DNA from 3 places in the Rahnella sp. PD12R genome. Region 1 is predicted to be linked to each of the others. Evidence: predicted binding sites of a transcription regulator. Region 1 holds the regulator's gene; each other region holds the start of a gene.
What was found. Region 1 encodes ArgR, which controls arginine synthesis, uptake and breakdown. Its sites were predicted from a motif close to ANTGAATAAAAATACANT; they were not measured.
Positions count from the first base shown of each region.

Region 1 (4,921 bases):
TGTGATATTCCACTGCACGTCCCTGAACGCCACGTCTGCGCCGTTTGATCCAACATAATCTGCGCGCCATGCCGTGCACGCCCTGTGTTGAGGTAGGAAGGCCATCTTTTCCGGTCAGTTCCTTTGCTGCAAACCACTCTTTTTTCATAACGATCCTTGTCTTTCTCATATAATCCAATAAGAAAGGTTGCTGTTATAAATCCATGAGAATTCTGCGGATGCTTTCCTTGTTCGCTGCAAGCCCATTTTAGAGAAGATATTAAAACAGACTATTTAGGAAAACGCCTATTTAACGGAAAGAAGATATTCAATTTTTCGGAATGAGTCTACTGTTGCCGCACAATGTTTCCATGAAATATGTTTATCAACAACAGAATATCTCCCTTGAAAGTCTTTTTTAGAAAGTTATGTAATCAGATTGACGGGCAGCACGCCTAATTAAACAAAAAACCTATTACAAACAAATAGTAATGATATTTTTACCTTATGTAATGCGCATATCTCCCTCATCATTCATTAACTAAGATCGTTATTTCATTCTTTTAAATCATTCAGATCTATAATTGCGTTCAAATTATCAACACTTCAATAACGTGTTCGTATTAAATGAACTCGAAATATAGGATAAAAAAAGACTATCAGGCCAAAAAGCAAACTGAATTTACTTGTTTGTTTTAATTCTAATAAGAATGTATTTTCTTAATCCGAGCAGAAAATATTTTTTAGGAAACATTGATAGGATTGAACTGGGCGCAACCAAGCAATCATTGAATATATGTTTTCAAAGAAAGTCTTATAAAAGCGATTTAAAAATAAGGAAAATACCATGATGACAAGGAATGATGACTGGCATCAGGCTGATATTATCGCAGCCCTGAGAAAGAAAGGGACGACACTCGCCGCGGTGTCACGATCCGCCGGACTGAGCTCTTCAACGCTTTCTAATGCACTTTCCAGGCCCTGGCCAAAAGGAGAATTGCTCATTGCCGGGGCGCTGGGCGTTCACCCGTCAATTATCTGGCCAAGCCGTTACTTTGATGCCACCACGTTTCAGGTCATCGAGCGCAGGTGCCGCATTCCCAATGAGAATAAATGATGCCAATAAAGAAAGCCGCCGGAGATACCCGGCGGCTTCACTTAAGGCTTATCAGTGATTGATAAACTGTTCGCCCAGTTCGATATCTTTACGCAGGATATCCAGCATCGAATCCAGTGACTGCTGTTCAAAAGCGCTGAGCTTGCCAATATCAATGAGCTCAGTGATGCCCTTTTTACCCAACAGAACAGGCTGTGCGAAGAAACGGGCATAGTCGCCCTTTCCTTCTACATAGGCGCATTCAATAACGTTGATTTCACCTTGCAGAGCACGAACCAGTGAAAGCCCGAAGCGTGCGGCCGCCTGCCCCATAGACAAAGTAGCAGAACCGCCGCCTGCTTTGGCTTCTACCACTTCAGTTCCCGCATTCTGGATACGCTTTGTCAGCGCAGCGATTTCACTGTCGCTAAATACCACGCCAGGCACCTGAGACAATAAAGGAAGAATTGTCACCCCTGAGTGCCCGCCAATCACGGGCACATCAATTTCTTCAGGCTGCTTGTCTTTTAGTTCAGCCACGAACGTGTTCGAGCGGATTGCATCGAGCGTGGTGACGCCAAACAGTTTGTTCTTGTCGTACACACCTGCATTTTTCAAAACTTCGGCAGCTATAGCGACGGTAGTATTGACCGGGTTGGTGATAATGCCGATTAACGCTTGCGGACAGGTTTTCGCAACCTGCTGAATCAGATTACGTACAATACCGGCGTTAACATTAAAGAGGTCGGAACGATCCATACCCGGTTTGCGCGCCACACCGGCAGAGATCAAAACGATATCCGCGCCTTCCAGAGCTGGCGTTGCGTCTTCGCCACAGAAGCCTTTGATTTTGACTGCGGTAGGGATATGGCTCAGATCGACGGCGACACCCGGAGTAACAGGTGCGATATCGTATAATGACAGTTCGGAACCGGAAGGTAGCTGGGTCTTGAGCAGAAGCGCGAGGGCCTGACCGATACCGCCCGCAGCACCTAGAACTGCAACTTTCATCCTATACTCCTTTTTTATCACTAACTTATAAGTGTCGTGGAATTATTTTGGGTGTGACCTTAATCACTTATACAGCTAAAAACAATCGCTCAACTGCTGGAAAACTGAGCTTGGTCGTTAAGAAAGTAAAAAAACACCGCTTAGCGCCATTTTTCCGGTCTTTTATGACTTTTTATCGGAAAGCTACACCTTAAAAGTAGCACCACAAAACCTGCCAGGTTAAAAAATGGTTAAATTCAATTCAATGTGAGAGCTGAATCGAGATCATAGGATTAACAGCAATCCGGCTAATCATTTCACCACAATGCACTATTTCGGCATATTCATGACGCCCAGATATATACTCCGGCGCAGTCATTCCCGTCTGAGTGCACAATTCTGATGTTACCTGTCGACCCCGTGTTGCATAAAAATGCAAATATCTGCATAATCAACGAAACGATGATACAGAGACCAGGGTGCAAAATGCGTAATCCTGCTAAACAGGAAGATTTGATCAAAGCCTTCAAAGCACTGTTGAAGGAAGAGAAATTCAGTTCTCAGGGCGAAATTGTCGTCGCACTTCAGGAAGACGGTTTCGAAAATATCAATCAGTCAAAAGTCTCACGGATGCTGACAAAATTCGGCGCGGTGCGGACCCGCAACGCAAAGATGGAGATGGTTTATTGCCTGCCTGCCGAAATCGGCGTGCCGACAACGACCAGCCCACTGAAGAATTTGGTCTTAGATATTGACCATAACGATGCCGTCGTCGTTATCCGCACCAGTCCGGGTGCGGCACAGCTGATTGCGCGCCTGCTCGATTCTCTGGGCAAATCCGAAGGGATACTGGGCACCATTGCCGGCGATGACACAATTTTTACCACGCCCGCACGGGGTTTCAGCGTCAGACAGCTTCACGACGCAATCCTCGGTTTGTTTGAACAGGAACTTTGATACGGCGATATGTTGCGCTGTTTCCTGCTTCAGTTCTGTGCCTGAGGTCAGAAGAAAACAATTTCTGGCCTCAGCCTGCCTTTCCTTATCCGTCTATCACTTACCCTTCTTTAACGTTGTACCGCCGTTTTAAAAACACGCCTCAGGTCGTTATCCCTGTTAACTCTGTTCACACGAAGCACTTTCCCGTCACATAAACATTTCGATGGTGTGATTGACTGCAAAATTAAGCACAAATAGTCAAATTCACTCAATCCGTTGATTTTACGAAAAATTAACACAAAAAGATCGATTTTCACGCAATTTTTATTCCTTTTTGTTATTAAAAATTCAAATAGCCCCCACATAACCACAAAAATAACTATTAGCAAACTATTAATATTCCGAGTGACTAGATGTATACTCATTTCCGTGGTGTGAAGCACCAGTTGTTGGAAACATAATAAAATCGACGAGGTCAAAATCATGAACGTTAAAACTACAATTGCAACATTAAGCATTCTCTCTGCTCTGTCATTCGGCGCTTTTGCAGCACAACCTGTTTCTCAGGATCAGGCCGCAAATCTTCAGTCACGCGGGATGATCAGCGTAAGCGGCGTTGCCGGTGCACCTTCTGATATCCGTCAGGCATTGTCTGATAAAGCGGATGCCAAAGGGGCTAAAGCATTTCGTGTTATCGAAGTGCGTGAAGAAGGTAATTACCACGCTACCGCAGAAATTTACCAATAAGCCTGGGTAAACGAAGCGAAGGGGCCTGAATGATTCAGGCCCGCGCGAAGCGCATCAAGACGGATTTGTCTCTGCCATCATCAATGTTCCTCCACGCTTTTCGCGTTGCCGGACTCAGATATTCCAGAACTGATGAATCCAAATCTCAACCGGCGTTGCTCTCTCATCGTTAGCATCAACGTCTATGAAATTAGGAAATTATCATGAAAATCATGACCACTATTGCCGCCCTTAGCCTGCTGTCTGCTGTTTCTTTCGGCGCGTCTGCCGCACAACTGGTTTCTAGTCAGCAGGCAGAAAATCTTCAGCCTATGGGCACTATCAGCGTCAGCGGCGTCAATGGCGTCCCGACAGACATTCGCCAGGAGTTGTCCGATAAAGCCGACAGCAAGGGCGCAAAATCTTATCGTGTGATCGAAGCACATAACGATGGTGCTTATCACGCAACAGCAGAAATCTATCAATAAGATTTCTGAGTCAGTCCCTCATACAAAGCCACTGTTTGAGTACTTGAATTAGCGTTACCGGGTTTCAACAGCCATATACCAGCGAAAATTAATGCGCTGTTGAGGCTGGGAAGAGAGAAGACACTGCCACTGCCGCTCTCTTGCTAACGTAACCCTCGTCGTCCTGTCCGACGACACCCTTTGGCCCTCAAATTTTTTGAGGGCCTTTTTTTGTCTGCAAATCGCCGCATGGCCAAATCCCAGGCAAAAAAAAAGCACAGCCATCGCTGTGCTTTCCGTTTATCCGCTGCGGTATGACTGTTACTGAGCGGCTTCCGCTTTAGCAGCCAGCGCCGTCAGTAACTTCCCGTGAATGCCACCAAAACCGCCATTACTCATCACCAGAATATGATCGCCTGGCTGCGAAGCCTTGATCACCATATCGACCAGCGAATCGACGTCCGCACTCCAGTGCGCGGGCTGGATGCAGCGCTCTGCCACTTCAGCAACCTGCCACGGAATATGCTGCGGCTGAAGCAGGAACACTTCATCGGCGCGACCGAGGGAAGGCGCCAGCTCATTTTTACTCATGCCCATTTTCATGGTATTTGAGCGCGGTTCGAGAACAGCCAGAATGCGTGCCGTCCCGCCAACTTTGCTGCGCAATGCAGAAAGCGTTGCCAGAATGGCCGTCGGGTGATGCGCAAAATCGTCATATACGCTG
Region 1 covers NZ_JAHTMS010000006.1:88,116-93,036, reverse strand. The annotation lists gene KWG64_RS13365 (DNA-binding protein) at 1-148, opposite strand, end outside; gene KWG64_RS13360 (helix-turn-helix transcriptional regulator) at 827-1,096, shown strand; gene mdh (malate dehydrogenase) at 1,148-2,086, opposite strand; gene argR (transcriptional regulator ArgR) at 2,552-3,022, shown strand; gene yhcN (peroxide/acid stress response protein YhcN) at 3,488-3,751, shown strand; gene yhcN (peroxide/acid stress response protein YhcN) at 3,955-4,218, shown strand; gene mpl (UDP-N-acetylmuramate:L-alanyl-gamma-D-glutamyl-meso-diaminopimelate ligase) at 4,519-4,921, opposite strand, start outside.

Region 2 (4,921 bases), on a different contig from region 1:
GCTCGCGATCCATCGGATACGCAGTACCGGCCAGTGCGCCACAACCCAGCGGGCTGACGTCCAGACGGGCCAGAGTATCTTTCAGACGGCTTTCATCACGCGCCAGCATTTCCACATACGCCATACACCAGTGCGCAAACGTCACCGGCTGCGCGCGTTGCAGGTGCGTGTAACCCGGCATCACGGCATCCTGATTGGCTTCGGCAGTGGCGACCAGCGCCTGTTGCAGATGATGCAGCGCGTCGCCCAGTTCAACCACCTGCGCTTTACACCACAGTTTGATGTCGGTTGCGACCTGATCGTTACGGCTGCGACCGGTGTGCAGCTTCTTGCCCAGATTGCCAACTTTGTCGATCAGCTTGCCTTCAACCCAACTGTGAATATCTTCTGCGTCGCTGGTTAAAATAGCGCGCGGATTGGCACGGACTTCTTCCAGCAGAATGTTCAGCGCTTCTTCCAGCTGAACTTGCTCATCAGCGGTTAACACATTCACGGTCACCAGCGCTTTGGACCAGGCGACAGAGCCCACAATATCCTGCTCTGCCAGCCGGTAGTCGAAACGCAGTGAGTCATTGAGTTCTTTAAACCGCTGATCTGCTGCCTGAGTAAAACGTCCGCCCCAAAGTGCCATTTTCCTGCTCCTGAATTTTTTTATGCAAAAGGGCGCAAACTGCTGCGCCCTGACAAAAGTGTGTACCAAATGCGCCAGACCTTAAATCTGCCGAAGGGCAAACTACGCCAGAATACGTGTGCCGATCGCGACGCCGTTAAAGAGTGCCGGTAACTGCTCGGCGTGACGCCAGCTGGCGATATCCACCGGGCGTCCTAGAGAACGTGCGGCGTCGAGCGCCGCATGAACTTTGACGATCATACCGTCAGTAATAATGCCCTGCTCAATCAGATGTTCAGCTTTCTCAGCACTCATTTCCGGAATGCGCTGGCCTTTGCCATCGAGAATGCCGCTGACGTCAGACAGCAGAATCAAATCCGCGCCCAGCGTCGCCGCCAGTGCGGTCGCGGCCTGATCGGCGTTGACGTTCATCAGCTCACCGGCTTCGGTGATACCGATAGAGCTGACAATCGGCAGATAGCCCGCAGAGGTCAGGGTATTGATCAGCGCAGGATTGCCCGCTTCGGCTTTACCGACGAAGCCCAGGGATTCATCCAACTGGGTTACGCTGACGGTGCCGCCATCAGCCAGAGACAGGCCAACGGCGTTAATGTGGTTTTTCACCGCCCACGCCAGCAGGGTTTTGTTCGCGCTGCCCGCCAGTGCGCCGGTAATAATGTCAATCTGATCGGCCGGTGTCACACGCAGACCGGCTTTTTTCACGACAGGAAGATTCAGCTTTTTCATCAGCTCATCAACCAGGCAGCCGCCACCGTGAACGATCACCAGCGGGCGATGATATTCCTGACGATAAGCCACGACCGCCATGAACAGGCGCTCAAGTGCTTCTTCATTATCCAGCAACACACCACCTAACTTGATGACTAACGGATTCATAGCTGTTCGCGCCTCGACCGATTGATTATGTTAATTAATAACAATGCGTTTAATTTAATCTACCATCCCTGAACGTCTGAATAAACGCTCAGGGACACGTGTTTTCTGTTTGCTGACAATCTGAGGATTGTTAAAGCAGGGATTGTGTTTCCGGGAAGCCAAAGCGGATATTCATGCACTGCACAGCCTGCGCGGACGCGCCTTTCAGAACGTTATCTTCCGTCGCCACCACAATCAGATGTTCGCCTTTCACCGCGAAGCCGATATCACAGAACGGCAGACCGACCACGTCTTTCAGCGCCGGAACGCCCCTGGTGTACAGACGCACCAGCGGTTTGTCGTGATACGCATTGTGGAAAGCTTCCGCCACATCCTCCTCCGTCACACCCGCATTCAGGCGGCAGGTAATGGTCGCGAGAATACCGCGCGGGAAGTTACCCAGATGTGGCGTGAAAATCACCGGCACACCAAGATGCTCGGCGATTTCCGGCTGATGGCGATGGCTGAACAGTTTGTACGGCTGAAGGCTGACTTCACAGAAGCTGTTGCCCAACGTGGCTTTGCGGCCTGCACCGCTGACGCCACTGGTGGCGTTGATGACCGGCCACTGGCTGTCATTGAGCAAACCGTTTTCGATAAGCGGTTTCAGCGCCAGCTGGGAAGCGGTCGGGTAACAACCCGGCACAGCAATCAGCTGCGCATCTTTTAATTTGTCAGCCTGCCATTCGGCCAGGCCGTACACGGCTTTGTCGAGCAAATCGAGATGCTGATGCTCAAAGCCGTAAAATTCGGTATAGAACTCAGGTTTGCTGACGCGGAAAGCACCGGACAGATCGAACACCACACAACCGGCCGCCAGAAACTGCGGCGCTAAATCGTGGCTGACTTCATGCGCGGTCGCCAGAAACACCACATCGACGCCTTTCGCTACTTCCGCCACGTCTTTGAGCGGCAAAACAGGCAGATCGACGATGCCTTTCAATTGAGGGTGCAAATCGGAAAGCAATTTTCCTGCATCTGCACTTTGCGCTGAAACCGTTAAACCGGTTATGTTCATATGTGGGTGGCGGTTCAGATAGGCCGCGAGTTCAGCTCCGGCATAACCTGTGGCACCAACAATCAGCGTATTCAACATAGGGTCTGTTCACCTTCTCAATTTTGGGTAAGGAGCCGGATAATTATTCTGGTTTCCTTACGCACTGGCTTATTGTATTTTTATTCACAATTATTGCATGAATATGAATACTACCCTAACTAAAGGCTGTCAACAGTGAAGATGAAATTACCTCCTTTTATTGAGCTCTATCGGGCGTTAATCGCAACCCCTTCCATCAGCGCAACGGACGCTGCTCTGGACCAGAGCAATGAGACGCTAATCCATTTACTGGCAGGCTGGTTCGGTGATTTAGGCTTCAACGTTGAAGTGCAGCCCGTTCCAGGTACGCGCAACAAATTCAATATGTTAGCCAGTACCGGTCACGGCGCAGGCGGCTTATTGCTGGCCGGTCATACCGATACCGTTCCGTTCGATGACGGACGCTGGACACGTGATCCTTTCACCCTCACGGAGCATGAAAATAAGCTCTATGGTTTGGGTACTGCCGACATGAAAGGTTTCTTCGCGTTTATCCTCGATTCACTGCGCGATGTCGATCTGACCAAACTGACTAAACCGCTGTATATTTTAGCGACGGCGGATGAAGAAACGACGATGGCCGGTGCCAGCTACTTCTCCAAAAACGCGAAAATTCGTCCGGACTGCGCAATCATCGGCGAACCGACCTCACTGAAACCGGTTCGTGCGCACAAAGGCCATTTGTCGAATGCCATCCGCATCACCGGTCAGTCCGGCCATTCCAGCGATCCGTCTCGCGGCGTGAACGCCATCGAACTGATGCACGAGTCGATTACCCATCTGATGACGCTGCGCAATACGCTGAAAACCCGTTACAACCACAGTGGTTTTGTTATCCCGTATCCGACCATGAACTTCGGTTATATCAACGGCGGCGACGCGCCAAACCGCATTTGCGCCTGCTGCGAAATGCACATGGATATTCGTCCGCTGCCGGGCCTGACGCTGGCTGATATCAATGGCCTGCTCAACGAAGCGCTGGAGCCTGTCAGCCAGCGCTGGCCGGGCCGTCTTGCTATCGAAGAACTGCATCCGCCGATCCCGGGTTATGAATGCCCGCCGGATCACCCGCTGGTTCAGGTGGTGGAAAAACTGCTGGGTGTTGAAACCGAAATCGTGAACTACTGCACCGAAGCGCCGTTCATTCAGGAACTGTGCCCGACGCTGGTTCTGGGGCCGGGTTCTATCGATCAGGCGCACCAGCCAGATGAATATATTGATACCGCGTTCATAAAACCGACACGCGAGCTGATTTCTCAGGTCGTTCATCACTTCTGTTATCACTGATCCTGAATCAGGGTTGATGAAGAAACAATCAGGGCGCTTCCGGGCGCCCTTTGATACTGTACAAATGATGGATTAGCCAAACTGATATCGTCGCGGTTGTAATTAAATTTCAGCGACATCGCCAAAAAGACCATTTTTAACGTGAGTGATCGGGTGTTTTTGGGTTAAAACAGGTGCGGTATTTAAAAAGTATGGCCAGGTTGGCGGGTGAACGGGGCATGAATGCCTGACGGGTGAAAGTTATTTACAGAATATAAAAATCAAACGAGAGAACGGGTCAGAGGTGATATGAACGAACAATATTCCGCAATGCGAAGTAATGTCAGTATGTTAGGTAAATTGCTGGGCGACACGATCAAAGATACGTTGGGAGAACATATCCTGGATCGTGTTGAGAAAATCCGTAAGTTGTCCAAATCCTCACGTGCAGGAAATGATGCTGATCGTCAGGAATTGCTGTCAACGCTGCAAAATCTCTCGAATGATGAGTTGTTGCCTGTTGCCCGTGCTTTCAGCCAGTTCCTGAATTTAGCCAACGTAGCTGAGCAATATCACAGCATTTCGCCACACGGCGAGGCTGCCAGCAACCCTGAAGCTCTGGCGCAATTGTTCGATCGTCTGAAATCCAAAAATCTCTCTGAACAACAATTACGTGACGCCGTTGACCAGCTTTCTATCGAACTGGTGCTGACCGCGCACCCGACGGAAATCGCCCGCCGCACGCTTATCCACAAACTGGTGGAAGTGAATAATTGCCTCAAACAACTCGACCATAACGATCTGGCCGATTACGAGCGCAAACAAATTATGCGCCGCCTGCGTCAGTTAATTGCGCAGTCATGGCACACCGACGAAATCCGTAAAAACCGCCCTTCTCCGGTTGATGAAGCCAAATGGGGTTTTGCGGTGGTCGAAAACAGCCTGTGGGAAGGCGTTCCTGCTTTCCTGCGTGAACTGAACGAGCAGCTTGAGACGTCACTGAATTACAAAAT
Region 2 covers NZ_JAHTMS010000014.1:98,690-103,610, reverse strand. The annotation lists gene argH (argininosuccinate lyase) at 1-631, opposite strand, end outside; gene argB (acetylglutamate kinase) at 734-1,507, opposite strand; gene argC (N-acetyl-gamma-glutamyl-phosphate reductase) at 1,638-2,642, opposite strand; gene argE (acetylornithine deacetylase) at 2,778-3,929, shown strand; gene ppc (phosphoenolpyruvate carboxylase) at 4,218-4,921, shown strand, end outside.
Region 2: a site for ArgR is predicted at 2,714-2,731, ahead of argC (N-acetyl-gamma-glutamyl-phosphate reductase). Genes of this name have one in related genera too.

Region 3 (4,921 bases), on a different contig from region 1:
CACCTACGTGATAATATTATTAAATTTATAAAGCAGAATTGATCTAGCGAGTAAATAGTCCTAAAAAACGAAAAATATCACTCCCATAGAAATAACATATGAATGCATTACATTCACAGAATGAATGAAAATAAAATACGCAAACGTTAAAGAAATAAGTAAACGAAAGACTTGCGCTTTATACATCTGTTATATTTTGATCAAAAATACCTGCATGCCGGACGGCATGCTTTTAAATAAAATACCTAATACTTATGACTAAGATTATGGAACGATAGGGTTCTGTGATGTCCGGAGCATCACTTTACCACAACTGTATATGATAAAAATTGGCTGATAGATAGTGCTAAACTAGTGACGTTATCTATTAACCATTTCCAATGGTACTACAGGTATATAACATGAAATAAATAATCATATTACCACCATTTCCACTTCAATGGACCTCCTGCCTTTGGAATTAATGACATATATAAAAAAGAAAAAGGAAAGCATGAATACTGCAAATACGGGAATTCCAAAAAATCAATTATTTTTGTAAATTCATTACCGTAAATACCAGCATACAAGTATGTAAAAGATACGTATACGTTTATAATCAGCACAATAATAAATAAAGGAGTATTTCTGAGAGATAAAAAAAGATCTGAGACAATAAAGTAAAAACGCAACAACAAAAGAGAAAAAGAAATATAACAATATAGGGACATATGAAAACGAATCTATAATAATATCGCTTGATTTAGTGACTATCAAAATACCCCCCCTCATTGATTCGTTTGAATATTCTAACAAGCGAATATAAACACATAATTTTACTCACACCTGAATAAGAAGAGATATACCATACTCTTGAAAAAAAAGTGGAACTTGATCTATGTCGTAATAATAACATGAAAACTCAACTACTGTTGACTAATGAATTATAATTAAGCAATTTTACAGCTGAAGAAATTAGCGAATAAATTTAGATAGGATAGTTATTTAATCAGGTATAAATAACAGGCACCAGAACATAGATTCCTAACATCATATAAGAGAAGACCCATAAAAAAGGCCGCCGTCTCCGGCAGCCTTTTGTCTAAGATTCAATATTTACGAATCGATTAATGACGTTTCCCGTCATCATCTTCATCGACGAAATCTTCGTCTTCGCCTTCCTCACCTTCTTCGTCGTCATCGCCTTCGAAGTAAGTGCCCCAGCCGTCATAATTGACGCCGTTGGCTTCGGCCAGATTCATCAGTTGTTCAACCTGAGCGTCGATCAGTTCCGCTTTCAGCGCGATTTCGCTGATTACGTCACAACACATCAGTACAGAACCGTCTTCAACTTCTAACTCTTCAGGGTCGGTGACTTCATAACCCAGCTTGAAAGCCTCAACCGCCGCTTTCTCCAGAACTTCGAACTTCTCTGAAGATAAGTGATGTTCAATGGTGTAAAGCGCGTCAGGATCGCTGCCATCGTCCAGCAGCTCTTCGATGATTAAGCGAGTCTCTTCACGTTGTTCGTCCAGCAATTCACGGTTTGCCATATCTCAGTCCTCAATCAATGTGACGTTTGACCGCTATTTTCACACACCACAGGGCGCGCCTCCACTATAAACGACAAAGTTTTTGCTTCGGGGTTGTAATTGCATATTCATACAGTTAAATTGAATTTAAATTCAATCCGAAATGCTAACGCGCTATGGAGCGACATCATGAGTTTGTTGAGTAAACGTCATTTTCTCAGGTTACTGGATTTTACCCCGTCAGAGATTTCGTCCCTGCTGAAACTCTCCGCAGAATTAAAAGCCGCTAAGAAAAACGGCACCGAGAAGGCCAGCCTGCAAGGCAAAAACATCGCGCTCATCTTCGAAAAAGACTCAACACGCACCCGATGCTCTTTCGAAGTTGCCGCATACGATCAGGGGGCGAAAGTCACCTACCTTGGCCCAAGCGGCAGCCAGATTGGCCATAAAGAATCCATGAAAGATACCGCCCGTGTGCTTGGCCGGATGTATGACGGTATTCAGTATCGTGGTTACGGTCAGGATAAAGTAGAAATACTGGCACAATATGCCGGTGTCCCGGTCTGGAACGGTCTGACCAACGAATTCCATCCAACCCAGTTGCTGGCGGATTTGCTCACTATGCAGGAGCATCTGCCGGGTAAACCACTGAAAGGTATGCGTCTGGCCTATCTGGGCGATACCCGTAATAACATGGGGAACTCGCTACTGGAGGCTGCAGCGTTGTGCGGGCTGGATTTGCGCCTGGTTGCCCCTTCCGCCTGCTGGCCGGAAGCCGAACTGGTCGCCACTTGCGAGCATCTGGCAAAAGAAAATGGCGGCAGCATAACGTTGACGGAAGATATCGCGACCGGCGTGAAGGATGCCGATTTCCTGTATACCGACGTTTGGGTATCGATGGGCGAACCGAAAGAAGCCTGGAAAGAGCGTATTAATCTGCTGCGTCCGTATCAGGTTAACGGCGCAATGCTGGCACTGACCGGCAATCCTAAGGTGAAGTTCCTGCATTGTCTGCCCGCGTTTCACGATGACCAGACAACACTCGGCAAGCAAATGGCGGAAGAATATGGCTTGCACGGCGGCATGGAAGTCACCGATGAAGTGTTCGAATCAAGCCACAGCGTGGTCTTCGATCAGGCTGAAAACCGTCTGCACACCATCAAAGCCGTGATGGTCGCCACCCTCGGCAACGTCTGATTTTATCCGGCATCATTTTGCGACAAGCCAAAGTGATGCCGTTTTATTCCCCCGGAATCCTCTGCTATATCGCCCTTCATCTGCCCGCGCCCCGTATTTTCAACTAACCTTTTCAGAGCGCTGTTATTTTTCATACAAAAAGAATGCTGTAAGAAGGAACCGCTATGAGCTCAGTTAATCTCGAGTATGTCCTGCGGCTGGAAAGTCTTTTAAGCCGGATTTACCCCAGAGAACACATTGCTGACCTGCTGAAGAAAATCCTGCATCTTGCTGAAAAATGGAATTACGGCAAACACCGCACGACAAGTTGGGTCGATGGAACCAATATTTATCTGATCACCTATGGCGATAACATTCGTCACGGCGAGCAACCGCCGCTGGCGACCTTAAACCATTTCGCCAATACCTATCTGCGCGAGATCGTCAGCGATATCCACATTCTGCCGATGTATCCCTACAGCTCGGACGACGGTTTTAGCGTTATTGATTACCGCCGGATCGACGAACATCTCGGCGGCTGGTCCGACATTCATCACCTTTCGGCTCATTTCAATCTGATGTTCGACTGCGTGATCAACCACATCTCACGATCCAGCGAATGGATGAAGGGCTATCTGCACGACGATCCGTATTACAAAGATTACTTTATTGCCTCGAATCCCGAGCTGGATTACAGCCGCGTGGTGCGTCCGCGCGCCTCGCCGCTGCTGACGCCATTTATCAAAGCCGACGGCACCGAGCTGTACCTGTGGACCACGTTCAGTGAAGATCAGGTGGATATCAATTTCAAAAATCCGCAGGTTCTGCTGGAGAGCATCGACGTACTGTTGCAGTACGCAGCCAGCGGCGGGCAGTCTATTCGCCTCGACGCCATCGGGTATATCTGGAAGGAAGTGGGCACGCGCTGCATCCATATGCCGCAGGCGCACAATATTATTAAAGTCTGGCGCACGATCCTCGACGAAGTGATCCCCGGCACGCGGCTCATTACGGAAACTAACGTACCGCATCACGAAAACATCAGTTATTTCGGTGAAGGTGATGAAGCGCATATGGTGTATCAGTTTCCGCTGCCGCCGCTGACGCTTCATGCATTTTTACGTCAGGACACCACGACGCTGACCCAATGGGCTCAAAGCCTGAACGCGGAAGCGCGCTACCCGGACACCACATATTTCAACTTTCTGGCGAGTCACGACGGCATCGGGCTGCGCCCGACGGAAACCTTTCTCAGCGATGATGAACGTAAATACATGGCGCAGGAAACACTGCGTAAAGAGGGTCGCGTCTCGTATAAAGACAACGGCGATGGCACACATTCGCCGTACGAGCTGAATATTAATTACCTGAGCGCGCTGACTGAACCGGAAGATGATGTTGACCTGAAAGCCCGTAAATTCCTGGCGGCGCAGGCGTTGTTGCTGTCATTCATCGGCGTGCCGGCCATTTACATCCACAGCCTGCTCGGCAGCGAGAACGATCTCGACGGTATGCATCAGTCCGGGATCAACCGCCGCATCAACCGTAAAAAGCTGGAGCTGGGCACTCTGGAAGCTGAACTGGAGAAGAAAGACAGCCTGCGCTCCCGCGTGTTTTACGGCTTAGAGGAACTGATTAAACACCGCCGCGCGCATCCGGCATTTTCGCCGCAGGCTGGCCAGCGTGTGTTTGATCTGGGCAAATCGTTATTCGCCATGGAACGTTATGATCCGAAGAGCGAAGATCGGATCACCTGCGTATTTAACATCAGCGATCATTCCCAAATTCTGAAACTGGCGGTGGAAGGCAAAGATCTGATTGGCGGAGAAGTGTTTAACGGCCAGATGCGACTCCAGCCGTGGCAGGTCGTATGGATCAAACACAAACTCAAAGCGCCAGAACGTCTCGGCAGACTGCGTCGCTGGCGGATGAAATTGTTTAAACGAACAAAGCGTTAAGCAGACGAAGCCTTAAGAAGACAGCGTATTGACGTCCATTTTGACGACCGCTTTGCGCACGTTAGCCGGTTCGCCGACGGCGCACAGCGGTTTATGCACTTCACCCGGATAAAACACCACAAAATCACCGGCCTGCATAATCATGGTTTTTTCCTGCTCGCCGGCAGCCAGAAACGCGATGTCTTTATCTTCAAGCCAGTCGGTATCAATGTATCCTGCAGGAAGATTGCTGAACGTCATCCCTTCCGTTCCGTTCAGTACAATCTGGACATCCAG
Region 3 covers NZ_JAHTMS010000004.1:326,977-331,897, forward strand. The annotation lists gene rraB (ribonuclease E inhibitor RraB) at 1,107-1,532, opposite strand; gene argF (ornithine carbamoyltransferase) at 1,701-2,708, shown strand; gene KWG64_RS10765 (alpha-amylase family glycosyl hydrolase) at 2,873-4,645, shown strand; gene KWG64_RS10770 (YhcH/YjgK/YiaL family protein) at 4,658-4,921, opposite strand, start outside.
Region 3: a site for ArgR is predicted at 1,652-1,669, ahead of argF (ornithine carbamoyltransferase). Genes of this name have one in related genera too.